3 regions of the Sporomusa sphaeroides DSM 2875 genome follow, and region 1 is predicted to be linked to each of the others. Evidence: riboswitches for the same ligand, from Rfam matches in the RefSeq annotation. Region 1 holds a riboswitch; each other region holds the start of a gene.
What was found. A riboswitch is a leader RNA that binds a small molecule or an ion and turns the genes downstream of it on or off. The one in region 1 is predicted to bind cobalamin.
Positions count from the first base shown of each region.

Region 2: another riboswitch for cobalamin. It lies ahead of SPSPH_RS13985 (hypothetical protein); the one in region 1 lies ahead of SPSPH_RS03385 (methyltransferase).
Region 3: another riboswitch for cobalamin. It lies ahead of SPSPH_RS14510 (OmpH family outer membrane protein); the one in region 1 lies ahead of SPSPH_RS03385 (methyltransferase).

Region 1 is NZ_CP146991.1:748,927-758,498, reverse strand. Features, by position in the region: gene SPSPH_RS03405 (MerR family transcriptional regulator) at 1-777, shown strand, start outside; gene SPSPH_RS03400 (hypothetical protein) at 941-1,273, opposite strand; gene SPSPH_RS03395 (ECF transporter S component) at 1,451-1,954, opposite strand; gene SPSPH_RS03390 (TonB-dependent receptor plug domain-containing protein) at 1,981-3,939, opposite strand; gene SPSPH_RS03385 (methyltransferase) at 3,980-4,990, opposite strand; cobalamin riboswitch at 5,126-5,307, opposite strand; gene SPSPH_RS03380 (MarR family winged helix-turn-helix transcriptional regulator) at 5,413-5,862, opposite strand; gene SPSPH_RS03375 (hypothetical protein) at 6,204-7,565, opposite strand; gene SPSPH_RS03370 (TonB-dependent receptor) at 7,712-9,572, opposite strand, start outside.
Region 2 is NZ_CP146991.1:2,979,582-2,990,387, forward strand. Features, by position in the region: gene SPSPH_RS13955 (ABC transporter ATP-binding protein) at 410-1,225, opposite strand; gene SPSPH_RS13960 (FecCD family ABC transporter permease) at 1,222-2,235, opposite strand; gene SPSPH_RS13965 (ABC transporter substrate-binding protein) at 2,308-3,426, opposite strand; gene SPSPH_RS13970 (nitrogenase component 1) at 3,457-4,656, opposite strand; gene SPSPH_RS13975 (nitrogenase component 1) at 4,653-5,897, opposite strand; gene SPSPH_RS13980 (nitrogenase iron protein NifH) at 5,928-6,779, opposite strand; gene SPSPH_RS13985 (hypothetical protein) at 6,945-8,045, opposite strand; cobalamin riboswitch at 8,340-8,521, opposite strand; cobalamin riboswitch at 8,772-8,947, shown strand; gene SPSPH_RS13990 (hypothetical protein) at 9,156-9,308, opposite strand; gene SPSPH_RS13995 (hypothetical protein) at 9,292-9,474, opposite strand; gene SPSPH_RS14000 (YvrJ family protein) at 9,471-9,626, opposite strand; gene SPSPH_RS14005 (DUF2922 domain-containing protein) at 9,649-9,873, opposite strand; gene SPSPH_RS14010 (DUF1659 domain-containing protein) at 9,923-10,144, opposite strand; gene SPSPH_RS14015 (N-acetylmuramoyl-L-alanine amidase family protein) at 10,427-10,806, opposite strand, start outside.
Region 3 is NZ_CP146991.1:3,093,958-3,104,270, forward strand. Features, by position in the region: gene SPSPH_RS14480 (hypothetical protein) at 1-347, opposite strand, end outside; gene SPSPH_RS14485 (YbjN domain-containing protein) at 374-826, opposite strand; gene SPSPH_RS14490 (C1 family peptidase) at 878-1,777, opposite strand; gene SPSPH_RS14495 (hypothetical protein) at 1,909-2,406, opposite strand; gene SPSPH_RS14500 (TonB-dependent receptor domain-containing protein) at 2,541-6,827, opposite strand; gene SPSPH_RS14505 (hypothetical protein) at 6,921-8,252, opposite strand; gene SPSPH_RS14510 (OmpH family outer membrane protein) at 8,628-9,077, opposite strand; cobalamin riboswitch at 9,210-9,392, opposite strand; gene SPSPH_RS14515 (hypothetical protein) at 9,444-9,641, opposite strand; gene SPSPH_RS14520 (hypothetical protein) at 9,766-9,978, shown strand; cobalamin riboswitch at 10,081-10,253, opposite strand.

The DNA of each region.
Region 1 (9,572 bases):
AAGCAAACCTTGCTTTATTACGACAAACACGGACTATTAGTTCCAGCCTATGTCAGCGAAAACGGCTATCGCTATTACTCGGTTTCTCAATATCTCTTGCTGGAAATTATTCTAAATATGAGGAAATTAAATATTTCCATTCAGGGCATAAAGAATTATCTGCAAGATCGCAATGTTGATAATTTCGAACAGATATTACTGGCGAAAGAAAAAGAATGTGATAAAATTATAGAAGATACGCTAAACATTAAAAAGAGCTTACATTTGTCTTTACAAACAATAGAAAAAATACGCAAAACCCGGTTCAATCAAATTCAAGTAAACTTTCAAAAAGAAAAAATTCTATTTGTCAGTGAACCTTTAACCGAAACCATGTCTTTGCGGGAACGGTTCAGGCTTCTGTCCAAACATAATCAAACCGCCTTCTCCAAAAAACACTTCAAGGAATTTACTACCGGCTGGATCATAGATAAAGATGATTTTTTTGCAGAAAAATTTAATAAAACAATACAATATTTTACGCCTGTTTCTCATTCCATTCCTAAGAAGCACTGCTTTATCCGTCCGGAGGGATTATATCTCACCATACGCTTCCAAGGAACTTATTACCAACAAGTAGCTTCCGTATATAAGGAAATCCTCGATTTTGTGCAACGCAATGCCTTGCAGATTGTCAGTAATGTATATGTTTTCCCGCTGAAAAACCACTGGCTTACTACTGATACAAAAACATATATCAATCAAATCTCTTTTCAGGTGGAGTACACCACCTGCTAAAACAAAAGGCGGAATTGGGCTCAGTTTCTTTAACTAAGCTCAATTCCGCCTTTTCCATCATTTAGGGTATACTCAGGCATTTCATGCTCCTTGAACTGGATCATCATTGCCTAAACCTTCCCGGACTCATAGCTTTCATAGCCTGGCATAAGCTTACCACCAGTTAATCAACTTTGTGATGACATTTTCCTGCCGTATTTCCCGAGAGAATATTCCGGTAAATTTCATGAGCTTCTTCAGGATTTTTGCCATTTTCTAACGCCTTCCGGGCATGAATCACTGCGGTGCGGTATTTTTTGTGTGCCTCATCTTGAGAAATGTTTTCGATATTTTTAGAGTCGAAATTCATTACTTTGCGAAAAATCTCATGAATTTCTTCCGAATTTTTCCCGGCTTCTCGCGCCAGTTGAACATGCTTTAGTGCACTTTCATAACGATGCTTGGCATGCGGTTCATTAGGAATTTGATACTTAGGATGCTTTCTTTCCGTATTCATTATTTTCACCCCTTAAAATATAGCTTTTCTGTCTACTTTACTCTATATAGCGGTCATATAGTCAAGCTATTCTTTAAAAGTCGTTGTTTCACAACAAATACATAAACACAGTCTCCATATCTCACATGATATAGTTGAAGTGGGACAAGGGACCTGTCCCTTGTCCCACTAATTGTTTTATCTTACTTTACCGGCTGCTGGCAGGCGTTTATACAGCCAATGACACAGAACACCTCCGGCAAGACCGGTAACCAACTGCGGCCAGCTCATTGCAGTCTTGAGAAAAAAGGCCTGTCCGGCCGGCAGGGAAATAAAACTGAAAATCCAGGTGGCAGAAAAATATAAAGCAGCCATCCGCCCCACAGACGCCAGCAGTACTGCCAGCCACAAATGGTGTTTCCGGCCGGCTTCATATAGCAGAATATAAACAATATTAGTGACAGCCACCGGCAAAATAAAGACCGGCAGAGGCAAGGCCTGCTGAAAATAGGCGACAACCGGCGCCAGACAGGCGATAATGAATCCGGCTCTCAGCCCGGCGGTCTCGGCAGCTAGCAATAGGCAGGCATTAACCGCACTGCCGATGACAAACATGGATACAAAGGGCGGCACCGGCACCAGCAGCCGCAGCGACTGCAGCAGGATCATAAGCGCCAGCAGCAAAGACCCCCTGGCAATCATATGTCGCTCCTTTCCTCGCCAGCCGGTCACAGGGTAAACCTGACATTCATATGGACAAAGGTACCCGGCAGTGAAAGCTCCTCATCCTGATGATTGAAAAGGTTCTCCACCCCCACCGCTATCGTTTGGTTCTCGTTAATTTTTTTTGTAACATTCATATTCCAAACAGCAAACGATTTATTCACCCCGCTGCCCGAGCTTTGCTGAAACAAATAATCCCGGTAAGCATCTACCCAGATGCTGGCACTTAAATCCGGCGCCGGCCGGTAGGAAAAACGGGAGGATACCTTGTGGCGCGCCCGGTTGAACAACCGGGTGCCGGTCAGATCATTGCCGGCGTCCAGATAAGTATAGTTTCCCGACCAGCTCAGCCTGTCAGTGAGCGGACAAGTGATTTCGCCTTCCAGCCCGCGCAGGCTGGCCCTGCCGATATTCTGATACTCAATATGGGCGGCGCTGACCCACGCCTCGTCAATCATATCCCTGACCTTGCTGGAAAAGAAGGTCAGCTTGCCGGTTGCCTGGCCCCAGTCCCGTTCAACAGCCAAATCGTAAAAAGTAGAGCTTTCCGGCTTCAGGTCGCTGTTACCGGCAAGCTTGACCAGCGCGCCGTTGCGGACTACATTTAAATCCAGAAACAATTGATTCGGGGAAGGGACACGGTAGCCTTTGCCGGTATTTGCTTTGACGCGCCAGCCAGGCTCCGGCCTGTAGGTTAAGCCCAGCTTGGGGCTCACCTTATCCGCGAACCGGTCGCTGCCGTCATAGCGGGCGGCTGTCGTCACAGACAGCTTGGGAGCCATATCCCACTCATCCTGCACATACAGCGCCGAATAATCGGTTTTTACCTCCGAGCCCTGATAGGTTTTGCCATGAAAGGTTTTGGTGAAAGTACCCCGGCCTGTCCGGATACCGGTCCCGCGGTACAGTTCCGGCCGGAACTCACCGCCGATAGTCAGGCGGTGGTCAGGCCCCGCCGTTTTACTGACCCTGGCCTCGATTCCCGATATCCGGTAATAGCCGTAAACCGAATTCACATACAGGCCGTTGCTGCGGTTGACGGTATCGTTGTACTTGTCCCAGATGGTCTGATAGGCATTGACAAACAACTCACCGCCTGTCAGTGTTTTTTTGTAGCTGACGCCGTAATATGTGCGGTTGTTGTCGTCCCGGACTGCTGTGGCCAAAGTCCCCACCATCGACAGCATCGAAGCATATTCCTCCTGTTTTTCCTCCATGTACGAGGCACTCAGGGAAATCAACTCCCCGTCACGGGGAAAATAATCCACCCGGCCGGAAATATTCCTGCGTTTGCCAAAGGGCAAAAAGGTAGTTCCGTCACTTTTAAGCGACTCAGCGGTATCTGTATAATTGCCGGCAAGAAAAACACTCAGCTTATTCTGCCGGCCTGAATCGTAGGAAAACGCATAGCGTCCCTGCCGGTCGCCCTTATCTGTCCACAATCCCTGATCCAGATCCAAATGCCAAGCTTTCTGCGTCGATGCTTTGGTTATGATGTTGACAACGCCCCCGAGGGCGTCGGCGCCATAGAGCGATGTAACCGGCCCTCTGACAATTTCAATTCGCTCCACATTATCCAGTGAAATCCGGTCCAGTTCATAATTGGCATCCGGCTCGGCCGGAATTCTCCTGCCGTCCATCAGGATCATAGAATAGCGGGAATCAAAGCCGCGAATGGACAACGCCGCCCGTCCATTCGCCCGCATAATGCCCACACCGGCTGCCGAACCGATGATATCCCGCAGCGTGCGGGCGTTTTGAGCCTTAATCTCTTCTTGGGTGATAACGGCAACATCAGCCGAAACCTCCCGCACCGCTACCGGTGTCTTAGTGGCCGTAACCACCATTTCCTCCAGGACAAAAGCCGGCGCTGCCCCGATCTCTTCGCCGGTGGCGGCAAAAGCCTGCGCCGCAATCAGCCACGTTGCCAGCAGTGCCGGAATAACCTTGCGTTCCTTAAACAATACAATCCCTCCAAACCTGTCTTGTGTCATTACCCGTCATTTAGGCAAAATGATACAGCTCGCCGACCAACCCGGAGATCACACCCGCCTGCGCTTGCTGGCTCATTTTTGTCAGACCGGCGGCAGCCAGCGCGGCGTCAATACTCTGCCGGCTCTGCAGCAGATTCAGCCCGTCCAGATGGCTTGACAGCCAATTGACAATCGACTCCTTGGGCGTAAGGAAATCCGCGCTGACCTGGTGGCTGACCAGATACAAATAACCATGAGGCTTTAGCGCCCGCGCAATCCGGGCGGCCATTCCCGGCAAATCGGCGCTGGCAAAATCCAGAACGCCGGAAGCAATAATCAGGTCATAGCCTGTCCCGATGTCATCTGTCGTAAAATCCCCGCGCCAAACCGCTAAGCGGTCCGCCAGCCCCCGCTCCTTGACAAACTGTTCCGGGATGTCGGCAACCAGGGGATGCTCAAAAATTACCCCCGATGCCTGCGGGAAATACGCGGCGCATTCTATCGCCATCATGCCGGAACCACCGCCCAGATCCAGCAGCCGCAAGGCGCTATCCGGCAAAAATACGCCCCGGATGGCCTGCAAAAACGATTGCACCCGTCCGGTATATATTTCTGTGGCCGATAACCGGGCCAGCTCCCGGAAATTATAAACCCTGCCGCCCTGATTATGCTGCTGAGTACCGGCGTCAGGCCCCATACGCACCTGCTCTGCCACCCGGTGCAGGCTGGTCATCTCATTCCAAAAAACCAGATATTCGCCCAGGTAAAAGGAACTGTTCCTGTTTAGAAACGCCTCGGCCACCGGGGTATTCTGAAAATACTCCCCGTTCTTTTTGAGCAGGTCGATTGCCGCCAGACTGTTTAAAAACAAAGCGAGATTGCGGGCATCATATCCGGTCTGCGCGGCGACCACACCGGCTTCCGCTTCTTCCTGCAAATACGAAAAGACGTCAAGTTCTATACCGGCAAATAACAACTGGGCCTCCTTGAACTGCTGCGTCATCCGGTAGAGCATCCCCGGATTCTGGCCTGGATTTTTCATACATATAACCTCCTTATAATATATAAAAATCTCCCGGCAAATTGCCGGGAGAAGATCTGCTGCAACCAGGCGGCATTGTTCCTTGGAACGGAAAGCCCCTGCTTGCTAATCTCCTCCCCATCGCTCGCGGGTCAAACGGTGATTGTAAAACAGGCAGTTCTCCTGGCTCCGGCTCATCATGCACCCAGACCTTCCCGGAATTTTCCTTCCAGTGGCATATCCTGGGTTTACTCCCCGTTACAGTGGCGGGACCGCGCCGGCTTTCAACCGGACTTCCCTATTAAGCCCCAAAGGGCACCTGTTCCTATTATGCAGTTAACGATTACGATATAGTTTAGCATCTAAACTATATCGGCAAAAAAAATCCATATTAGCGGCGACACTCCTGCCTAGCCCGACGTGCCAACCGCACTGAACCGAATTCACTTTTTTAGTACTTCACAAAACGTATCAATGCATTTTTCAAAAATGGCTATTTCCTGAGCCGTCAATTGGGCACTGAGCTTATCATAAAATTGCCGGTTTAACTGCTCATGCGCCAGATACGCCTGTCGGCCCTTTGCGGTCAGTGAAACCAGCGTCGCCCGGTTGTCGGTGGTGTGCGGCGTGCGCTGAACACAATCTTTAGCCTCCAGCCGGCTGATAAGCTGAGTCACCGCCCCCTTAGTAACGCCTAGGTGTGCCGCCAGTTCACTCATCAAAATCCGACCGTTAATCCCTATCGCATCAACGGTATGAATTTCGCTGGGCGTTAAACAGCCTGCGGCACCGAACTGGTGCGGGTGCCGCTCCAGACGCTTGAGCTGCATAATAAGCCGCCCGATACGAGCACTTCCCTGTTTGGGATCACAGCTTTCCGATGATGAGCACATATTTCCGACCTCCCGCAAATAGTTTAGCATATAAACTATTTATTGTAAAGATATACCAAGGAAATCCCTTAACTGCTAAGCGAAAAATCTATTAGCCGGCGTACAAAGCATTATCACAACAAGGCAATTAACTAAGATGACTGGAGTATCTACAAGTAGAATAGATAGATCAAGTGGGACAAGGAACCTGTCCCCTTGTCCCAGGAAAAATCCCCTTGTCTTGGGGCTCCGGGGCGAACGGATAGCCAAGACAAGGGGATTGTGGCAGTACTTTTTCGGTTAAAAGTCATAGCTAATTTAATTTGGAGTATAATGTAGATGATGAATTACATGTTTTGTGATTAGTTGAAGCTCAGGATTCTTTGGCCGTTTACGGTTTTCAGACCGGTCTTGGCTTCTTCAGCTGCTTTGCGGGCTTGTTGTGCCAGGACAGACTGGGAAGCGAAGGATTTAGCCACGCCGGAAGCGCTCTTGGCAGCAAAACCGGAGGGTTGATCCGGAGCAAGGATAATCGCGGAGTTCAGGTTACCGCCGGTGTAGCCCAGATCGCCAGGAGTGAAGGTTTTGGTAGATGTATCAGAGGTGCTGGCAGGCAGGCCGGGATAGATGTCGATCTGATTGCCTTTGACAAACCAGAAACGGTTGCTGTCAGCATAAATGCCCCAGAGATAGCCGCCCGAGTTTACGTTACTAACCTTAGTCCAGGCGGAAGGGGTGGCAAGGTTGGCGACACTGGTGCGGTACACGCCGCCGACCATATTGGTAAAATAGGTATCATAGTTGCCGAGGAAAACATAGGCAGTATTGGCGTCAACGATGGTAATATCACGGAAATCACCGGTCATGGAAGTAGTCTTGTTAACGGTAGTCTTAGTGAAGGTAGACAGGTCAATGATGTCCAGACGGGTGTCGGCGTTAGAGCTACCGGCGTTCTGCATGCCGCCCAGGGCGCAAACATAGAGCTTGTTGTTATAATGGTCGAGGGTGAAAGCGTTTTTGCCAACAGCGATGTGACCCATGTAATACAAATCGCCAGTTGAACTGTCAATGTATAATTTTACAACGATACTGTCGGAATACACCGAATAACCGCCGCTCGGATTTACGGTAAACAGCGCATACAAATAGTCACCAACCACAGTTAAACCTTCACCGTGAACCGAAGCTCCGGTCGGCAAAGAAATAGCTGACCAGTCAGTCGGGAACTGATAGCTTTTTATTTGCGTATAACCGCTACTCATATTGACAACCGAAATTTTTCCCAGATCATAGCCAGTAGCGTAGAGGAAATTACCCTTGGTGGCTGCCGCATGCAGGTTGCGCACAGCATCCCATTTCTTTTCGGCAAGTGAAGGCGTCCAGGAAGAAGCAAACGGATCAATGATTTTGTTATCGATCAAAGTTGCCGGAGAGTACACATTATACTGACGCAACACCAGCTGGCTCTCCGTACCCCGGAAGAAGTTGAACAGCGCCGGATCGCTGTTTAAGCCGGTGACCTTGGTGCTGGATGTAAAAGTGGTGGGGGCAGCGGTCCGGTCGCCATTGATGGCGCCGGCCAGACCTTGTGAATAGCTGGAATTAACCACCGTGTAGCCGAATAAGTTTTCCGTGGCGGCCAGCGCGGCTGAGCTGCCAAGCACGGACAGCGTCAGGGCTGCTACGACAGCCCGTTTGAGAAAACCAAATTTCATCTTCATCATTCATAACCTCACTTTTTTAAAAATTTTCCTATGTGAAAAATCCCGAGGTACCCAGCTTACTTTCCCGCCATCACTCCCTTCCTGCCAGATTGATCTTGCCTGCCTGAAATGCGGGCATCACCTCCTTTACTGCCACAGGCTGCTTTCTAATACTTGTACTGCAGCGTTACATAATAGGTACGGCCCTGCAAAGGATATTCGATGAGTTTGTCCTGCTTTTCCCCCGGTATATAGGTTATACTGGTAAATGTCTGCTCCGGCCCTTTGTTAAAGAGATCGTTGACACCGGCAATAATTTGGCAATCTTTATCAATTTTATACTTAGCTCCTAGGCCGACGGTGGTCAGGGAGCTTTGTACATGCTCCGGTTGCTGCTGCCAGCAATACATCTCGTCAATATATTTTAGTTCGCCGAAAATCGCCAGCCGGTTGTCGGGGCGGTAGGTCAGACGCATTGAGCCTTCCCATTCCGGAGCGTAGAGGTGCGGCATACCGAAATAAGTATCGCCGGTATGCGAATCAGGTTTATTAAATTTGTCATGTTGCTTGGTATGCAGATAGGTACCTGCCAGATTCATATCCCATTTGTCCCAGTGGAAATCGCCTTGCAGTTCTACACCATTGGCCCGTCCCTTGGTCGCATTGGTATAAGACCAGAAATTCAAACCGAAACGGTAAAGTTGAAGTATATTCTTCGAATCGCGGCCGAAATAGGTTAACTGCACCCTGGAGGAGTCGGCACCCAGCAGCTTGCCGTCCCAAATGGCCGACAAATCCCACTGGGTTCCCTCCTCGGGTACCGGAAATATACTTTGTCCAGGGTATCTGGCAGGATCATTAGGACGAGGTATAATACCAGCGCCATCGCCGGCAATCTCATACAGGTTGAGCAGCCGGTAGTAGGTGCCATAAGTAGAGCGCAGGGTCAGATGGTCATCCACCTGTTTTTTCACTGCCAACTGCCAGGTGACCTTATCACTGACCTGAGAATCCTCCGGTTTCATCCAGCTCAAATTAGATTGTCTGATCGCCTTGCCCATGACCTTAGAATAATTGTAGCGAATGCTGGGGGTTAGCCAGAAGTCGGCGGTCTGGTTAAGGGTAATGGTATCCTGCAATTGGAGATTAAACAGCGTATGCTCATAATATGTCCGAAACCGTTCACCATTGGTAATACCATCTTCAAAGTCCTTTTTGTCCATCCGGTTGCCGTCAATATCCATTTTCTCCTTAGACCAGTTAGCCAGGAACTCAAGCATATGGTTGTCACCAGCCTTATAGGTGCCGTCAATGGCCCCGCCAAACCGCCGGGAATCATAAGAACTCCATTTGCCAAGTGCCCTTTCCCCTCCGTTCTCCAGTGCATGATCCGGATTGCTGTAGCGCTTATCCTGATCAAGATAGTTGAACTGCCAGCCCCATTCCAGACTGCCGTCCATATCGCGCCGGCCTACCAGCAAATCCTTACTGGTCAGTTCCTGCCGCTTCCGCTCGAACAAGCCTGGCATATCAACACCTGAGTAACCAGATTCCGAGATATCCCCGGTAAGGTACATGGGTGTTGGTAGCCCCCGGTCAATTTTTTTCCAACTACCCTTGACCAGCCAGTGGTCGTCCTGCCATTTGATAATGGCGTCAGTATTTTTATAGTCGTTATTGCGGCGCCAGCGGGTGGCATTCTCAGAAAGCTCGTTCTTCTGTTTTATCGAAGCTGCGGTTGAATGAAGAAACGAGTTTTTAGAACCATTTAACGCTGCTTTCGCCGCGGCATTATATGCGTCTTCATTCCCCCCCCAACCAAAAGGAGGAGGTTTCATTATCGCATCCGCCTTACTAGTAAAGCCAAAAAATGGAGGAAATATTTTCCAATAATTGTCTGTATATGTGGTTTGAAGCGTATCATATACAGCAGGATTGTTAAATGCCGCAATGGCTTCCTCCGCCGTAGAAAAATCAATACCCGCTCTGTGTAAATCAGAGTTTAAGTTATTAATGTGATTTGCCAAA
Region 2 (10,806 bases), 2.2 Mb from region 1:
CCCGGCAGTCCGAGTGCGAGCGCTAGGGAGTGCTCCGGTCTGCGTCCCCTTGCCCGGACTAATGACAGCCGCCTGGCAGGATACGGCTCTAAGCGCAGCGGTGGCCGAACGGGAGCGGATGAGGAGAGTGCAGCGTCAGCGGAACGCCGCAAGGAGCGGACGGGCAGCCATAGAGTGGTATCCGTTGTACCGGCACTGAGCGGAGCAGCCTGATCAATGAGGCTCGAAAAAATGGTTTTCTTTTTCGTTAGCCGAATTATGCAAGGCTGACGGCAGGCGGAAGACGCGGCAGCGGCTGCAGCGCCGCCCGCAGGGATGCGGAGCGGGCTTTGCACGACAATTTTCCTTGCGCCTAAATCAGTCTCCACAAAAAACAAAGCCCGCGAAATACAATCGCGAGCAAAAATTATTAAGAACTACTGTATGCTTCTTCTGCACGATCAAAGCTTTCTAGCACAACAAAAGCTTTGATACTCTCGTCATGATAGGGAACCGATAAAATTTTAGCCTCGATATCAAAATACTCTTTAACCCGCTGTTCGGTAATAATCTCCTGCGTTTTTCCGAACAGATATGAATTCTTCCCAAGCAGCAGCGTCGTATCCGCCAGGCGCAGCGCATGTTCCGGGTAATGGGTATTCATAATGCAGGATATGCCGCGTTCCTTTACCAGCGTTTTAATGAGATGCAGCATCATGAACTGGTTTTTGAAATCAAGATGAGACTCAGGTTCATCAAGCACCAGCACCTTAGGCTCACCGGCTAGAGCTCTCGCAATAAATACCAGTTGCAATTGACCGCCGCTTAATTGCGTGCAGGGCTTGTCCCGAATAGGGACTATGCCTACCTGCTCCATTGCCTTATCCACAATTTCCTTGTCATACCGGGAGGGCACGGAGCAAACGCCGATATGACGTGCGCGTCCCATGGTTACTACTTCCCTGACCGTATAGGGAAAAGAAAGACTGTGGGCCTGCGGCACATACCCGATAGGATAATGCTTTTGCACCTCCCGCGAAGTTCCCATAGGGGTTCCGTTGATCAGCGTCTGCCCCTGGGTCCATTGCAAGATTCCTGTCATACACTTTAACATAGTCGTTTTGCCGATACCATTGGGACCGAGTATGGTCATAATCTCTTGTTCCCCAAGAACAAAAGAGATATCCCTCAGTATGTCATTGTCTTTTGTATATCCGAAATAGCCGTGCTTCACTTCCAGTATCATTGCCAATCACCTTTCGCTTGCTTAAATAGTAAGGCAAAAAACGGCGCACCGACCAGGGCTGTCAATATGCCAATGGGGATTTCCGCCGCAGTTACCGTCCGGGCCATCATATCAACAAGAATCATAAACGCTGCCCCGACAACACAGGAAACAGGCAGCAGATTTTTATGATCCACTCCGCTCAGCATACGGCAGATATGCGGTATGACCAAACCGACCCAGCCGATCACACCCGTAACGGTCACACAGGCGGCGGTAATCAGCGTCGCCATGACAATAATAACCAGCCGGGTCTTTACTGGATTAACTCCCAAAGAATAGGCATCTTCATCCCCCAATGACAGAATGTTGATACGCCACCTCAGCATGAGCAGCGCAATCGTCCCCAGTAAAATGGGAACCCCGACCAATTGTAAATTGCTGTACGAGGCGCTGGCAAAGCTGCCCATCAGCCAATACGTAATAGCTGGCAGCTTGTCATAGGGATCGGCGACGTATTTAATCAAAGAGATGAGTGCGCTGAATACCGCAGAAATGATCATGCCGGACAGCACCAGGGACAACGTAGACGATTCGCCGCGCAGCTTGGAAAGCGTATAGGTCATAAAAACACTCACAATGCCAAAAAAGAGCGCCATAGCTGTAGCAAGATGATTCATTCCTGAGAGCAAGATACCGAACGCCGCCCCAAAGGCCGCTCCCGAACTGACGCCCAGCACATCAGGGCTGACCAGGGGATTTCTAAAAATCCCCTGGAACGCTGCTCCGGCAACAGCCAGTCCCGCACCGACAAAACTATTCAACAAGGTCCGTGGCAGCCGGAGATTCCAGACAACGGAAAACGCCATGCCGTCCCCTTCTTCACCGCGCATTCCATCAAGCAGTATGCTGCCGACCTCATGGGGAGGAATTACATAACGGCCCCCAAAAAGAGATACGAAAAAGGCAATCAGCAGCACAGCCAATACAGCCATCCACACAAACTTCAAATTCTGTTGTTTACACATCATGCTTCGCTTCCCTCGCTCCTCCAATCAAAACAACAACTGACCTTATTTATTCATCAATCACACTCTTTAGTGTTAGATTTTCAGGCCAGGGTTCTGCTTACTGTTTAGGATTTGATCAAGTTCCGCATCACTGAGCTTATAGTTGAAGAATGTCTGGTAAAAGCTTTTCAGATCAGCCCTCATGTCGTAATCGTTGAAAACTGCCGGCTGAAGAACTTTGCCGAGCCACTTTATCATTAAAGGCGTTTCCACGCAGGGTGCATCCCAGCGATAAATTCCCATCGGCGCTTTATACACTCGTTTATTTTTTACGGCGTCAATTTTACTCCAATCCTGCCCGGGAAACTTATTCGTGTACAAATCTTCCGGCAACACATTGGAGAAATTACTGATAACAATGACATCTGGGTTCGACGCCATAACCTGCTCCATGGTTATTTTTGACCATTGGCCGCTACCCTCATTAGCGACATTTGTACCGCCTGCCGTTTCAATCATGATTCGGTTCACCGAGTCGCCTACCGCGACTTGCAGTTGCTCATCCCGTAAATATAACACTTTAGGCTTGTTCTTGCCCGCCAGTGCGCTCTCCTTGGACTTGAGATAGCCGTTTGTATCCTGATGATACTGAATCAGCGCATTGGCCCGCTCTTGCTGATTAATGATTTCCCCGACCAGCTTGATGCCTTTCTGTACATCCTCAAGCGTGCCATATTTGATCGCTACAGACGGAATGCCGAGTTCTGCCAGCTTTTTGCCAATCTCCGGCTGATAATCCCAGATAACGACCACATCCGGCTTCAGCTTGGCGACTTCTTCATAATTCACGTTGAAATTGTTGTCTACAAACGTCGAATTCGCGTTAGCCATTTCCGGTGCCATAGCCTTCAATATGTTACTCTGATAGGCCTTCATCGCCGACGGATGCATGCCAGCGATTTTTTTACCCGTCCCATCTACCGCATAAACAATCGTAGCCCAAGGAACAGGCACAACGGCGATTTTTTCCACATTAGCCTTGAGTTTCACTTGGTTTCCCACTAAGTCGGTGACAATTTTTGTTTCAGACGTTTGTCCGGTTGGCGGTTTCTTTCCGCTCCCCCCGGATTGACAGCCTGCGAGACTTAACATAAAGAACACAGCCAACAGCAGTGCTACCCCTTGCAACCATTTTTTACGATGCTCCAGCATAAAAATCCCCTCCGTTATGTTACTTGAATGTCATGACCCGATAAATCCTGCTAAATAATCATAGCCTTTCTTACCAATGAACTCATAATTCAAATCAGCGTGCATTGAACCGCTCAAGCCGACATGCGGCAGCGGCACATACTGGATATTCTTTTGGCGTACCAGTGTTTGATACAAAGGGTCCCCAATAACTATATCCGGCTGCCCTTCCCCTAGCCACTGAGCCAGTGAATGCTCGCATGTAAAAAAGCGGACACTGGAAAGCGATTCTTCTTGATAGACACTTTTCATACGCCTATCGGTTTTTATCAGGCTGACTGGTTCAACAGAGGCAAGCCCAAAATCATTTTGCAAACAGGCGGCTATACAAGAAGCAAACAGCGGTTCGCCGATCACCACGGCGCGTCGTGCCGACAGTGCCTTGCCAGTTTGGTCATATTGGTTCCGGCTTGTACGGCCGAGCGAGATGTCTGTCACCGCCTCCAATGTTTTAAACAACCGCCGCATACCCCACATTCCTATTGGCACATGTAAAACGTAAGGAATTGCATATTCTTGCTGCATATATTGAGCCAGCCCCGCGCCTTCATGCGATACGACAATATTCAACGCGGCGGCGGACATGTTCTTAAAGTCGCCCAAATTCTTCTTTGCCAGCGGCGAACCGTTGATGGTAAGACCGCACGCTTCCAGTTCATCCATCAGTTCGGCTAGATGCGCCGGGCTGCCAAGACTGAGCGGCGTATACCCGATGATATTGACCTGGTTATTCTTTTTCTCCCGTTTCTCCAGAAAACGCTTCCCCAAGTCCAACAGCGTCTGATGAACACCGGAGTAGTAGTCCTTGAATCCCTCCGTAGAAAGCGCCATGGCCGGCAAGCCTGTCTGCCGGCTCAACTCATCGGCAACTGCCGCAATGTCGATCCCGGTCAACGCCGGTACAGGCGTACCAATAATAGCGGTAAATTCCGTCTGGCGGTTGTGCGCACAAAGAGTTTGTGCCTGCAGCAGGAATTCATCCGCCGCGCCCATGACGGCTTCCAACTCCCCCAGCTTGGAACAGAAAAACAAGGTCTGCCGCAAATCCCTGATCTCATCGCATTCGATGATTGCGCTGCTGCATCCGCCTGGCGAGTACAAAAGGGTAAGCGCCTGCATCGCATACAGAACCGAACATGCGCCTGAATAGTCGCTTGCCAGCGAAGGAAGGCGAGTTAATTTCATTGTCATCTCATCGCCTCCATAATTTCCGTGATTCCCTCATAACCGAAACGATAGTCGGCACTCACCAGAATTTCTTTTGCTTTCGCACAGTAAAACGCTGCTTTTTCGCCAATGGCGACATCGATTTCAGCAAACCCGCCCGCCTGCGTTTCGCTGGTCACGTTTGAAATCAGATATACCTGCGCCTGGCTTCCTATGGCGAGAAGCGCATTGATGTACGCCCTATCGTTTTTATTCACGGTATCCGCAAATATTGTGGAAACAGAAAAGCCAGCCAACGTCAGAGCATAGGCGAGTTCGAAAGACCTTGCGCCAATTCCCACCGCAATTTGTTTGCCTGCTAATGTCGCAGCAGTTTGTGCTGCCAACTGATGATACGCTTTCGAATCCTGGCTGAAATCCCAGGTTGTATGTAGCGCCTTCATCAATGCCCCATAGCTGCCTTTGATCTCTTTCATATTGTAGCAGGCAGGCAGAAATACGAAAGGTATGTTCCAATTTTTCTGTATGCCCACTGCCAAGTCATAACCAAAGCGATCCAAGGCAATGTTCAGTTTGCCTGTTGTCATTTCCTCAAATTGTTCGTAAGAGTCCAGCGCGGCAAATTCTCTGATTTCCCCGTCGGAACAGTAGTGCATAAGCATCTTTCTTAGTCCGGAAGTTTCAGCAAGCTTCCCGGCGTCTCCCAACAAGTGAATGCAGTTATTGCTTCCACTCCGGTTGCCTCGTTGCAGCAAATCGATAAAAATATCACACAGCCGCTCTTTGGGAAGCGTCCGTCGCCGGGAAAGCGGCCCCCGCTCAAAGACCTTCACCGGTATCCCGTGTTGACATTCTACGCGTCCGGTTATACTGGCAAAATCAGTGCCTGCAAGAATATCGGCACAAGTAACATACACAATGATCGCTCTTGATCGGCGCGAAGCCGCCAGGTCTGTAAGCGATTCTTCCAAATTTTGCAGATGATTGCCGGCAGTAAAATCATTGCTGGATATAGGGTGCAAAAACAAGCGTTCTTCCAACCTTTTTTTCGCAGCTCTGAAGTATAGCACCCGCGAACAAGAGGCAGGGCCTGCCGCTACTACGTCAATGCCCGGCACAGCCAAGGCCAGATTAACCAGTTCTCCACAGTCATCATCCGCTATGCCCCGGTCAAAAAAGCTATCGAGCGGTATTGTATCCGTCACAGCCGAAAGACTGATTTTTTCAATACTGTTGCTTCCCTGTTTATAACCCGCACAAGACAAATTCATTTCCTCCCATTTCCGGCCCCGCTATTATGCTTTTGCCAATTCCAGATCAAGCATATAGTGACTGAATTTTTCCAGTTCATCATCATTCAGCGCTTTTATGTGCGTTTGACCCTGATGTTTAGCAATGACCCCCGCCAGTTCTTTAAAGAAACCAGCGGCTTCTGAATCCGGATACTTTTCCAGCACGGTTTTGCCTGCCAGTTCTGACAGGGTTATTTCCCGGCTGAATGGGACATCGGCCACTACCTGCGTACCTGTCAATAAGGCAAACTGCTCCACTGCCTCGCGCTTCGACTCACCGGTTCTACAATTGTGAATTAATCCCCCCAGCGTCACGGACCGTGCCCCCTGGCTTCTGCTAATCGCTTTCATGATGTTATTGGCAGCATATAGCGACATGAACTCCGCTGATGTCACAATATAAACGGTATCTGCATATCTTTCGCGCATCGGAACTGAAAAGCCGCCACACACAACATCGCCCAACACGTCATAGATAACAGCGTCCCAGCCCTCACGCCAGAGCTCCAGGTACTTCAATTCCTCCATCATGGTGATGATTCCCCTGCCGGCGCAGCCAATGCCAGCCTCAGGCCCTCCCGCCTCGATGCAGTCAACACCGCCGAAACCCGGAAAAACAATATCGTTCCTGTCAATCCCCTCTGGTTTTATCTGCAATTGTTGCAACACGGTAGGAATTTTACGCCCCACCAGGCAACGTGCGGAATCCGCCTTTGGATCGCACCCGATATGTAAAGTCTTACAGCCTTGGCTCGCCAGCGCTGCGGAAACATTGGCGGAAACTGTGGATTTGCCAATTCCGCCTTTGCCATAAAACGCAATCTTTAAACAGTCTTTCTCATTTTGTGGATTCATGCACATTCCTTTCTATTGCCAAACGGCTGCAACAGTCAGCCTTTTGGCAACCCCCACTGCAGCCGGAATTCATTGCGTACAAACAATATCACTGACAACGCAAACTACGCATCAACTAGAAATTTTTGCTTGCAAAATTACACGTTTACATCCGGTAATTTCCTGTTAGAATTTATAATCTAATTGCAGACGATAGACCTGATCTTCCACTTGTGCGCTTGACGGGGTTGTTTTCCCATGGTTTTGCGGATTATATTTTTCATAGAATAACGTTGCTGTTAGCTCGGGAGTTAACTGGCGCTTGGCGCTAAGAGCCCAGTAGGTAAAGTCGCCGATATTAATATTTTTGGTACGCATCATCGATATTCCACGCGCCGTATTCGTGCAAGAGTTATAGTCCAGCGCATTTTGCTCTATATTTCGATACTCGACCGCATACTGCATATCGCCGACCTTTTTTGTTTCCGGAGTCTTAGCAATCAGTTTATAGGCTTTATCGTGCGTATCGGCAAGACCCCAGATATACTCAGCGCCGGTATATAAATAATTATTGAATAATTTCGTGTTGGCTGTCACGGAATAACCCGTTTTGCTGCCGTTTTTCACACCATACTTGCTTACATCAGCAGCAGATACATAAGAATCGGTAGTATAGACCATTCCCCCGACTTTGAAAGCGCCAACCGGTCCAATAGCCGCAATCCCTTTTACATTGTAATTCGCGCCATCGTCAGTACGAGCGTTTAAATTCCCATAAAAAGAAGTCACGTTTGTTTTACCAATTTTGTTTTGGAATTTAGCCCCTTGTAAAGACGGGAAATTCTTTGCGTTACCACCATCCGGGCGGTTTCCCGCCGCTGGATAACCAGCATCGCCAGGCGTGTGGCCATCATCCATGCTAACCGCAAGTCCTTCAAACATACTAAACACCTGGCGACCAATCGTAGCATTCCAGTCCGGTTGCTTGTATGTTAAGCTGGCAACGGAAATCTGCACGTCATCGACATTAGGCGGAGCATCTCCAAACAGTGAATCACCAGCTACCACCCTTGTATTGAATGACCATTCCGGGCTTAGCTTATATCCTAAATTTAAACGGATACGGTATTTATTCGCGTTAAAGTCTGGTTGATTATAGTTCGTTTGTTTATCAAACCGTAACCTGATGTCGCCATTTACAGTTAAAGAATCATTTTCCGCTGCAAAAGCCGTGGCTCCTGTCCCTAAGGCAACCATCAACGTCAACAACAAAATACTTTTTTTCATTCTGCTATTTCTCTCCCTTGTTTCTTGATACTGCTATAACAAGCCATATTCCCCTCAGACGTAACTACAGTTTTGCGTGAGCGCCTTTCTTGTGTCAATAACTCACCTCTCTTAAACCTTCCACCTTAACTGGACAACGTCCATACCTACTACGAATAAAAAAATCTCCCGGCCATCGGCGGGAGATAGAAAGAGTACCCCTTGTTGTATTAAAAAATCCCGGCGCAAAACGCCGGGAAGAAATACCATACAACATGTATGTACTTAACCCCCTCCCTATCGCTCGTAGGTAAAACGGTGATTGACAGACAGGCAGTTCTCCTGGCTCTAGATCATCGCTTGTCCAAACCTTCCCAAGACGCGTGTCTCAGTGGCATACTTTGGATTCGCTCCCTATTACAGTGGCGGGACCGCGCCGGCGTTACACCGGTCTTCCCTATTAAGCCCTTGCGGGCACCTATCTTAACGCTATTTAATTATCCTGAAAGGTTAATACTCCATTATTCGTTTCATAATAGCATTTTTTGTAATGATGTGTCAATTTCTTTTGTAGTTTTTACATTTTTTGAGCGTCGCTTAAGTACTGATGCTTATGTACTGATTCAACCGGTATAAATCCTGATGCCGCATCAATTTACATTTTAAAGATCAATAATCGCCAAAATCTTCAACAATTGACATTCAATAAACAAAAGTGCTATTATGATTGCAATTTAGAAAATACAATTGCATATGATCGAAATAGGTGCCCTACGGGCTTAATAGGGAAGTTTGGTGTAAAACCAACACGGTCCCGCCGCTGTGACGGAGAGCAAACCTGCATAATGCCACTGGATATCCCGGGAAGGCGCAGGTAAGCAATGACCCTAAGTCAGAAGAACTGCCTATTTAAAAGTCACCGTTTGACCCACGAGCGATGGGAAGGCGATTATGAGAGTAATCATTTTTCCCGGCTATTATTTATGCCGGGATTTTTATTCGGACTGAGTCCTCTTATAGCGTAACCCTCCCTTTGCAAGTTCAGGGAGGGTTTTGTCGTACCAATCACTCACTTTACTACTGCTGCAATTAAAAATATAGAAGCACACCGTTTCGGCGTGCTTCCGTCGTTTATAAGGCATGCAGTTTTCGGGCGGTAATCACTAGTCCGAGAATATCCCGGATAATTTTCAGCCGTTCGGGATGTTCTTTATCGATATCCTCCGGCAAAGCTTCCAACACCGCATCAATGGTAGTAAGCAGGACGTCAAGCGTCTTGAGCACGCGCCTCCTTGTCCGGGTTTGCGTTTGTTCGTCTTTTTAGAGATGCAGTCATTGCCTCAGCTGTTAAATCCTCCTCGCGCACCAAAGCGCTCTCCAACTCTGCTTCTGCCGCCTCAATCCGTTCCGCATCAACCGGTGGCGGACCATAGACTGTTTTCAGCATCATTTTTTCATGACCTCCATCCTTTCGACGCAATAACACATTTTGTTGATCGCGCTGGTCAGTTCGGTCAGGCGCTTTTCCAGTCTGACCAAAAGATAGAAGGCCACTACCATAGGAAAACCATAGGTCGCCGTCAGGCGGGCCAGCTCTTCCATTTGCAGGGCCTCCTCTCCTGTTTTAGGTTAACTCGGTAATGGCCAACTGGCGAATTTGCGCTTCCTTGGCAGCCATCAGATCGCCGCTGGTGCTGGAAAACACGTTTTTGGCAATGATAGTGGCCATCACTGCCTGCACGGCAGCTAGTGTCAGACCGTCCTTCGGATCTTTCACAACCACTGTCACTTCCTTAGCGCCAGCTGTCGTAAAAACCATTTCTAGCGTCTTCGTATTAGTATCAGCCATCGGTCTGTCCTCCTTTCCTTTTCTTGTTGCTGTTTAAGCGTCCTTATCCTTACTGATTAACCAGATAGGCATTATCCACCCGGGCAATATCCGCCACCGGATAGGACTGCAGCCCCATCAGCGCTTGCGCCACATCGAACAAATCCTGGTCAGTCGCCGTTGCCTTGCCGGTGTAATTCCGGGTTACATACGCCGGACTGCCGGAGGTTGTTACGCCCTTTTGCAACTTAATGGCAATGGTGCTGCTCTGCGGCATTTTTACTACAGCCATTATTGTGTGCCTCCTTTCTTCTACGATTTCCAACGCAAAAGGCACACCCCGGGAGGTGTGCCTGTCTGCGCCTGGAACGGATTATGACAAGCGCGGGGTAAAACTCGCGCGGGTCACCACGTTTCGCCCGTTCCAGGAGCGATTATTGTATTTTGTAATTATTATACATTCATTCTGCAATGTTGTAAAGTACCTTCTTGCAACGCCCCTGGTCGGCTGCAGCCGACAGAACAGACCATCCCATAGCGGCAGGACCAGCGCAGTGCCCAACCCGGGCGGCTATTAGCTGGCAAAATAGTCCGCCAGCCCAGCAGCTATGGCTACCGCCGCCGCCAGTTGGCCGGCATAACCGGTCAACAGCCGCCGGTCAGCCTCATTTGAGATAAAGGCTACCTCCACTAGTGCCGCCGGGCAGTCCGTTTCCCTAAGCACCTGGAAATTGGCCTCCTTGACGCCCCGGTCGGCCGTCCCCATTTCGGCCACCAGCCGGCTCTGCAGGCAGGACGCCAGTCGCTTGCCCCGCACGCTGCCCGGATAATGATAGACCTCCGTGCCATGGGCGGCCGGGCTCTCGACGCTGTTGGCGTGAAGGCTGATAAACACGTCCGCCTCGTTAGCATTGGCCAGCTCTGCCCGGAACGCCAACCCGTCATTTGCAATAT
Region 3 (10,313 bases), 2.3 Mb from region 1:
AAAGCGTTGTAGTTGGCCACTACCTGGTTAGCGCTTTCAATAGCGGCGTTTCTTTCCCTGATAATGAAATTCACATCATTTCCCGAAGCGTCAATATAGCCCTGCGCGGCTTTTAAGTAGGCGTCCACAGCGGCGATATAGGCGGCAGTGGCTTTGGCATCATTCATGGAAACCGGCGGCACCGGCAGCGGCGGCAGCTTTTCCTGCACAGTCGGATAAACGGCGGCAAAATTAGTGGCCGCCGGATCGGCAGGCACCGGCGCCGGCGGCTGCTCCTGGGCGGCAAGCGCCAGGCCTGCTACCCCCAGACAAAATAGAACCATAGCAATCCAGATTAATTTTTTCACAGTATCTCCTTCTCCTGTCCGTGTTTTTAATTCTGCGCAGTGTCAGCCCAAATTTTGCGCATGAGCACAGGGTATTCATCCTGCAGGTGGCGCAGAATGACATCAAGGGTCAGACTGACGAGCTGCGGTTCGAATTGTTCCGGCACAGCAGTCAGGCAAACGTCCAGAATCAGGGCATCGTCTTCGCTGATAAAATATTTGAAACTCTTATAGGTGCGGTTCAGTTCATTGACATAGGCGAGAACACTTTGGCGGCCCGGCCCCTGGACAACCGCCGGCACAACCCGCACCTGCAGTGGTGTATGCAAGGTGTCGTCGGTGACAAACATGACCGGCAGTTGCTGTCCGCCCACCTCCAGATTGGTGCGGAAGATAACGGTGTGCAGATCGTCGTCCATAGCCTGTACACCAAAACAGGTAATCTGACCGGCCGTTAAAAAATCCTGAAACTTGTTAGCTTTGATATTGCTGTTTTGCATGTGTCTTTCCCCTATTCTGTCTAAATTTTGCCGATGCCGTTACCGGCCTGGTTACACCCCGAACTGGTCGGCGGCAATCCACTCCATATTGAGGAGCGACCAAAAATCTGTCGCCAGCTTATTGAGGACATATTCATACGGCAGCCAGCCGTAGCCGGAGTCGCCCCAGGCACTGCCCCAGGAATTGCGGATAAGAAGCGCGCCGGTGGTTTCCCGGTTGTATTGGGTGTTTGTAATTTTCAAATTATCATCATAGCCAAAGGCCGCCACCGCATGGCCCCAGCTGGCCTTTTCATCCGGGCCGGGACCGGGGATGCCGCCGGGAACATCGGTAGCGGCAAACGAAGCAAAGCCGTAGAAGCCGAACATGGCCGGCACACCGGCGGCCAGATATTTTTTCACACTGCACAGCACATCAGCCGGTACCGTATTAGTGCCGGCAGGGTCGTGGCAGAAATACTGCAGCGCTTCATAGTTGTCGGCCACGGCATAGACAAAGGACGTCGGCTCTTTGTCAAAATCGGGAACCTTGTCGGTATAGGGCCAGTATTTTTCCGGCGGTACGCCGCACAAGACCAATGACCCCATGGTATCGCGGATGTAAGACCCCTGGTCGCCGCTCACGCCTTGCAGGTTGCGGGCATTTTTATAGATAAACAGCCGCGAGGCGGCAAAATGCCGGCCAAAGGCCCGGTTCTGAAAGTATTCAATAATGGCCGCCGCCGCGTGGGCGGTGCAGGCCCCCAGCTGGCCCTGATCCGGCACCGGCGTGCTGCACCATTGGCGCAGGTCGGCCTTGGGCGGCAGCGGCGCAATCTTGTCAAGCCCCAGTCGTTTGATGATTTCCCGCAATTTGGGATGGCATTCGGTGTAGTCGCGCAGGTCAGGCAGCGGCGGCAGCCAGCCTGTCCCCACCGTGCGGTTGCCAGGTAACACTACTTGCAGTTTCATGTAATCTATCCCTCCTCTGCCAGAAGCAAAATGACTGTCCCCTCGCTTCCTGTTTCCTTGCTTCTGCTAACACAGCATTGCCATGATAATAAGGAAGCAAGGGATATATGTATCACCCTGCTTCCCCGTTTTTAATGCGAAATTGCAAACTTAGTACGGAAATACAGCTCTTCTTTGACACAGTTGGTAAAAATCAGCTCAAATAACGCCGTATCGTTCTTAATCTCTTTGTGCAACAAATTGGCCAGGTACAAAAAGACACAGAAATTATCGCGGGTTATTTCGGCTTTCTCGCTCTGAGACAAAGCCTGGGGCGAATGCCAAAAAGAGTCAAACGGCACCATGCTGCCACTGCTGCGCAAATGGGCTGCGATATCAGGCCAGCCGGTTTGCAGCAGCGCGGTAGCCAATTCGAGTGCCCTGCCCTGGTTGTCCCTTGTCTGTTCAACCGCCAACAGCAAGCCTGCCGCTTTGTGGCAATATCCTGCTACGAAAGCATCGGCCTGCTGACGGTAATAATACTCATAAAAAGGCTGACCGGCCGCCGGCTTACCCAAAAAAGCTTCTTCGCGATAAAGCCTGTCCAGTTCCTGGCACAAGCGCTCCCTGCGCGCGATGGCCAACGCCACCGGGGGAATGATGTCCAGTACAAACGTGCTGTTCTGCTGTGCTGCCTGCTTATCGGCGTTTATTGTTATTCCTCCTTTTGCAACCGGTTAACTGTCATTCTTAGTAAGCTAAAACGGTTCATAGGATATTGGCATCAGAACGTATATTGCATGGTTGCATAATACGTCCGTCCCTGCTGCGGCATAGGCGTATTTAGAGACTGGTTCATATACCTCTGATACATCAATTGTTTAGGCCCTTCGTTGCCAATATCATTGACACCGACTGTCAGATTAACGCTGGGGTTGAATCTGTGTTTCACCGCAAGATTGACAAACCTTATCGGATCACACCAGGCTTCTTCCGTGTTAACTGTACTGTACTGATTCACAACTTTGCCTAAATAATGCAGTTCGGCAATGACAGATGTTTTCCGGTCGTTAAAGTTATAGGTCAGGCGGGTATTGGTTTCCCATTTGGGGATGTTGGTGAAAGGCTGATCAACCGACTCTTTGGTGCCGTATTTGCCCAATTGCTTGGTCAGCTTGGAATTGTTATAGGTCACGGCTTGCTCCAGCTCCCAGTTCTTCCACTTGAAGCGGGTTTCGTACTCAATCCCGTCAATCTGGCCTTCGCCGAAGTTGGTATACATCGCCGTTCCTCTAAAGGTGATAAAATAGGAGGTCAAATCCCGCACATGACGGTTGAAATAGGTCAGGGACATGTCGGCGTCAGCGCCTAAGGCCCGGCCCCGCCAATCCACGCCAAGATCAAACTGATTGCCATGCTCCCAGGTGACGTCGCCGCCGACACAGGCTGCATTTCTTGGCTCAACCATCATACTGCCGTCACCGAACATTTCATAGAAGTTGGGGGCTTTATTGTAGGTGCCGTAGGTGGCCCGGACAGCCAGCCCGTCGTGGATGTTTTTCTTCAGGCCGACGCCATAGGAGTACTGCCAGGCATTTTCCTCGTCCGTAAAGGTGTTCATTTCCATCTTTTGCGCCCGGACGATGGGCGACAGCAGCAGCGACTTATGCCGGTCGAGCGCAATATTGTCCTGAAGCTGGAAATAATAGTTCTTGATGTCATAATGCGGCAGCCATTGGCGGGTACTGTTCGCTGGCACGACTGTCGTATAACCCCAATAGCTGGCATTTACATCCATCGTTTCCTTAGAGTATTTAAACAGGAATTCCAGCATGTGATTGCCCAGCTGCCAGCTGCCGTCAACGGCGGCGCCGTAGACTTCGTTATCAAAGTTGGAGTATTTGATGCCGGCCGGCGTCCACTTGGTTACCGGCGAGGTGGCCCGGGCGCGCTTGTCGTTATTTTCGTAGTTCAGCTTCCAGCCCCATTCCAGGTTGTCGTCACTTTGCCGGCGGCCCACCTCCATCCGGTATTTGTCGGTGATCATATACCGGTAACCGCTGCTGAGCTCGGGGATGTCAATCTGGGCGGCGGAATTGATGCCGTCAGGAATGCCGGTATTTTTCCGGTCATACTGGAATTTGGCAAACCAGTTGTCGTCCTGCCATTTGAGCATGGCCGAGGTATTCCGGTAGTAATTGTGCTGCCGTGTTCTTTCGGCGCCATAGGTATCCACTTCTTTTTGATAATAAGGTCTCGGATGCTGCTGATAGTTAAAATCGCCGCGGGCCTGGTCGCGGCTCAGATTGAACATCAGCGTACCGCTGCCTAACGGGGCAACGGTTTCCAGCGCGCCGGTATAGCCACCGAAGGAGCTGGCACCCTGTTTCACCGTCACGCCAACCTTTTCAGGCTTTTTCGTCACGATGTTGATGGCGCCGCCGATAGCCGCGCCGGCAAACCGGGCCGGCACATAGCCCCGGTAAACCTCCACCTTAGCTACATTTTCAAGCGGGATCAAAGACAGGTCGACGCCGGTTTCGGCGGCGGAATTGACTAATATACCGTCAATATAGATATTGACCTGTGCGCCGGTTGAACCCCGGACACGGGCTACGGCGTAGTGGCCGGTCCCCTGGACGCGCTGCACAAAAACGCCGGCTACCGTTTGCAGGATATCGGGCAGAGTCTTTTGCTCACCTGCGAATTTGGCAGTATCCACTACGGTAACTGTTCCCGGCGAGAGCTTTTTCTCCCATTCCGGCCGAGGCGCTTCAACAAGGACAGCACCGAAGGTGTAGCCGGCAGGGTTTTCCACCGCAGCGGCGCTTCTGATGTCAGACCCAGCTGTTGCCGGTGCCGGGGCAGTTGGGGCATCCGCCGCAGCCGAAGCTGCCGGGACATCCGGGGCAGTTGCCGCCGACAGGTTAGCAGTGTCCACTTGAGCGGTCTGGCTGTCAGCCGTTAGGGCCTGGCCTGCTGCCAGCCCGGTACTTGCCGGCGGACCGGCTTGCTGCAGGTTAGCTGCTGCCTGGTCCACACTAAGAGCGACGGCTGCCGGCTTGTCTGCAGCCGCTTTCCGGTTGGGGTCGGGACCGGCGTCCCAATACCATTGTAAGCCGCCGTTAACCATCCAGTCGGTTTTGACTTCACCGCCCAGAGTCTTGGTCAGCTCCAGATAGGCGGTGCCTTTGCGCGAGATGGCCTTGGTGGCGCCCAGGCTCAGATCGACCCAGGTATCCTTATGTGTGACCGGCTCCATTGTCAGGGTGCTGTTGCCAAAGCCGGCCAGGCTGCGCTTGGCGCCGATGAAGTCATGGTTTACCATGACCTTGGCATAGACATCACTGGGATAATCGGTATTTTCCTGATTTTTTTTGCCCAGCAGCACCCCCACCCGGCCGGTGAGGAAGTCCTGGCTGTCCTGGCGAATTTGCACGCCATTCCGCAGGGCAAAGGCGGCAGCGCCCAGCCTGGCGTAGGACAGGCCGGCCTGCGGCTCAAAGTAGACGCCGTTGGCCAGATTTTTCCGGTAGCCGTACAGCGCGTTAAGCCCGTAGTTCCAGGCTTTGTAATCATTGTCCCGGCTGACGATGCCGGAGGAATCGGTAAAGTCATAGCTGTTTTCCAGCCGGGAAATGCGGGCGGTGAGATCGAAGAAACGTCCGTCTTTTCCCTGCCAGCTGGCATAGGCGCCCAGGCTATTGCCTGTCAGGTCGCTTTGGCCTGACAGGAAGGAGGCTTTAGCGTCGGTATAACCTAAATAAGTGCCGTAAAACAGTTTGCCGTCATAAAAATCCCCCTGCCGCTCTTTTTCAAAGCCTACCTGGATATTGCTGAAATACTGGTCAATGCTGCGGCCATAGGCGCTGTCATACTTGTACTTGCCGCGGGACATTTTCGCCCACAGGCTGGCTTCCGCATGGCCCTCCGGCGTCGTCAGCAGTTGATTGGTAGCGGCCCGGTTCTGATTGGCCAGACGCAAATCCTGGGTATGACCGAAAATAGCATTGTCCTCAAAGCGGTGCAAATTCAGCAAGGCCCGCTGGTTGTCGGCAGCAGCCATGACCGACTCGGAGGCCAAGCCGGAATTGGTCACGGTGTAGCCATTCATATTATACTCAACACTACCACTAGCAGGATTGCCCCCTTGTGGAGGATTAATATCTTCCTCAATTTCACCCGGTATTACCAGATACTTGGTCAGAGGCGCATCCATCAGGGTAGCCTGGCCGACGACATCCAGCGTCTCGCCCAAGGCCGCAGCCTGTTCCGCGGTTAAGCCGCCAAACGTAGCTATTAAATATCTTCCCCCTGAGCCTGATGTCTTCGTCGGATCGGCAACAAAGGAAGCAGGATTTTGGGAAAAATCCACCAGCTGCGGTCTAAAGGTTCCGTCAGGCATCTCTACCGTAGCCACATTGACATAGCTGATTTGATAAAAGAGCCGGATGCCGCCTTCAGCGTTCAGCCTGGCAATGGTAGGGTTGTTTAATACTACTAGCCGTGGTACAAATACATTGCTGGCCTGCCCCCCATGATCGGTAGAACTCATGCCAACGCTTGTCCGGTAGGTGAAATCACCGTTTAAGGTTAGATTAGTAATTCTAAGCGAACGGCCCTTACTGGTAACCTGCGTGTCATAATCGGTATCATAATACACATTGACATCCGGATCATAAGCCGTGCTGCGGAAATAGGCTAAATCGATAGCGGCATTATTGCCTAAAACAAGCTTTTCTACTGCAATATTATTCGCGGCACTATTTGGATCTACATGACCCGTAGTCTTATAGATATCGACAGGCCGCCAGATATAGCCGTCGCCAATGGTTACGGACGTGTAATACCCCGCTCTGCCGGAGTTGCCGCTGGGCTTTTCATAGCCTGCGTCGGTGTAAATCGCATTGCCCACCGTGGTATCGGTCGCTGTATCAATTTCCTGTTTGACTACCGGCGTCACAGTGGGGGCGGCGTAGACCGGGGCGGATAAAGCCAGGCAAATAGCCAGCGCCAGCAGCCGCTGCTTGCGCCGATGTTGTTTACCGGCAGACTTACGTTTGTACTGCACAAAAACATCCTTCCTCTGTATAAACCATCGAGAAGCAACAAGGCTTAGCCCTGCTGCTTCCCGGGTTCATTATGTTGTTATCAGCTGCAAATATTAGATGCCTAGCAGTTTCTTTCTTTCCAAAAAGGCTTGCTGCGATACCGAAGCAAAAGCCGGATGCGAGGCCCGCACCGTACCGCCGGAAATGCCGCCCGGAGCCGCTTTTAGGGCCAGCGTTGTGACTACCGGTTCGTAAATAGCCGCACCGTTAATGCTCCAGCCGGTACCGCTTGACGCCAAAGCATTGGCGGCAATAGAGCCTTCTACCGTGAAGCCAACATCATATTGATACATCGCGAAATCGTTGCCCCGGGCAAACCAAACCATATTGTCGGAATTGTTGTAAATCAGCGACCAGAAATAACCGGCGAAAGTAGTAAGTGACTGACTGGGCAGATTTAAGGTTGTATCATCTATATAACCGCCAGTACCGGTGTTAAGAGTTGTCACATCCGTGTTGTACAGGTAACCGGTAAGTGCACCGGTACTTATATTACTATAGTAACCGGTTAATACAAATACCTCACCGCCAGCGCCAATGGCAATGTCGCGGAAATCACCCTTGGCTGCATCTGTCGTAGAAGTTGAGCTACCGGCAAACAAAACGCTGGAAACCATCGTGGATTTCACCAGTCTTTCCAGTTTGGAATCGGCACCGTTGCTGAAGCCGTTCTGCTGCATGCCGCCGATGGAGGTGATGTACAGGTCGCCGCCATATTCGGCAAAGCCGAAGGCGTTTTTGCCAAGGGTGCTATTGGTATTCGGCGTTGACGCCAGCGCCAAAGCCGTCGTTAATTTTACCACTGTACTGTCATTATAACTACCGGCCCAAACGTCAGTAGCCGAAATAAAGAGGGCGTATACATTATTGGCGTCAACAGCGACATCAATGCCATAGTCCTGAGCGGCTGCGGTATTGAAGTAATACTTATTGACCGTGTCGAAGGAATAGGTGTCACCGGAGGAATTTTGTACGCGGAAAACGGTTTGGCGGTCATAATCAATACCGTAAATATAATCATCGGTGCCATTTCTCTTGAAAGCATATACGTTCACCAGCTTATCCGCGGTGGCGGTGCCGTAGCCCCATTGTACCGTGCCGGAAGTCGGATACACTTGGGCAAAGGTTGCGGCATTAAGAATCCGGAACTCGCTTGGCAGCGGATTATAAGAGGAATCATAGACGGTTTCCGCAACCAACAGGCGGGGTTGACCGTCTTTATTCAGGAAATAGAATACCTTCGGATCAGGTGCTAAACCTGTAAGATTGGTAACATTATGCTGAATTGTCGGTGTGGTCGACGCATCAAACTTGCAACGGCCGACTTCGCCTACACCGCTACCCACTCCATAGTTATACAACCCATACGCTAATTCACTCGCCATTTTACATTCCTCGCTTTCGTTTTTTAATAGTTTTTCTTACCTGACTACCTTGCAGCAGCAGACTAGGCTGCTGGAGTTTTAACCTCGCAGGTTAGGCGCTAACGCTCACCTCCTTTACAAAAGTAGGGAATTTCTCCGAAGGTTAACCGGCTCCAAGACTCTCATCTTCTATAAGGGGGATTATGCCCCTACGGGCTACAGGCGAGCGGCTAAACCTCCGGATAATTCCGACCAGGATTCATTGGGGTTAAAGCCCCGCTTGAATCAAGTCTCATCTATCAATCAGGGATATCACGTTGTCGGCCAAGGTACGGCATCAACCCGGTGATCTTTCCCATGATTAATCAATCTAATGTTCAAGGCCAAACTACCCGCTTATTGTTTGAGCTTAGCTATCACGTCGGCGGTGATATCAATACCGCCATAGACCACGGTTGCTGCATCGATAATTACTGTCAGTCCCTTTTCCTCGGCAACGGCCTTAATGGACGCCTCGATTTTGTCGCCTACCGGTTTCATGAGGTTGTCTTCCTTCCGGGCTTCCTCGCGGGCGATGGTGTCGTTTAAGGCTTGCCGCTCGGCCTCCGGCAGGTCCTTGCTCCGGGTGTCGTAGTCTTGCTGCGCCTCGTTCCGCATGGTCTGAATGCGGTTCATGATATCCTGGATGCCGGGGTAGCTGGCGAAAACCTGCTGCCGGTTGACATAGCCCACGGTTTGCTCCGGTTTGGCCTTGGCCTTGGCGGCCTGCGCCCCGGCCGGGGCCAGTATGCCGCCCAGGAAACATACGGCAATAAGTAATAAAAGACTGCGTGTTATTTGCTTCATGCCATTTCCTCTCCTATTTGATTTGTGCTTCTAAGCAATAAAAAAAACTCCCTCATCGGGAGTGGTTACGCTGTCCGGACGAAAGCCGTCCTGGCTTGTTGCGTAATCTCCTCCCCATACCTCGCAGGTCAAACGGTGATTGTCAGACAGGCAGTTCTCCTGGCTCCGGTTCATTGCTTTCTCGCACCTTCCCAAAGCGTTCGCTCCAGTGGCATATCTGCGAGATTGCTCCCCGTTACAGTGGCGGGACCGCGCCGGCATTGCACCGGACTTCCCTATTAAGCCCCGTAGGGCACCTATCCCAACGATATTCATTTGTCATCACTTTCTCATTCTATACACGACTTCGAAGCATTATGCCGAAAATCAGCAGATATTGTGCCCTTGCTGTTTGCACCTGGCAGCAAACTTCACATACGCTTCCAGCGCTTCGATAATGGCATCTTCCATCATTTCAGCCCTGCCATTCCTTCCGGCTTCCTCAACAATATGCTGAACCTGCCGGACATGATAGCCATAGTCCAGCAGTGCGCGGGTTAAGGTCTCGATCCTCCGGCGTTTCATAGCTCACCTCTCCTACTACCGGACTGCGGTAAAATATATTCACTTCTCCCCGCCGGCGCAGCGGCTTTGGTTTGCTTGTCCTTTAAAGCGCCGGCATGGGGCTGCAGGCTGTCGCTATCCCCCTTTGGCAATGATTTGTATGCGGTGCCGGCTAAACGGCACCGGGTATATTACTGTCATGGGCCTGATCCATGACAGCAGCTCACAAGTGAAACAAAAAGCGCCGACTATTCCGCCCGGCGGAACAATCGACGCTTTACCTGTTGCTAAAGCTGCCTGCTGCCGGTGCCGGGTCAAAAACCGCTCGCTGGCTGTCAGGCGAGAAAGCTCACCTTAACAAGCCTCCAGTCATATGTTAGCTCAGAGCTAGCCTATGCCTGCGAGTGTTCTTAATCCCAGACCTGTGCATCGCAGGCTGTACGGATATACATGTCTCAGCTGAGACACTAGAAACCAGGCAGTACCCTGACTTGGGTCATCACCACATTCTCCTTGGTAAGAGGCTTGCAGAAATATGGCTCTCCTTCACAGTTGCGAGACAGCGCCGGAATCACACCGGACTTCCCTTTTAAATCCGCCCTGACGACGGATACCTGATTTCGTATAAAGTTTTGTGAGATCATAACCTTGAATAAGCAACTAATTATCTGCAACAAATATAAAAAAGCCTTC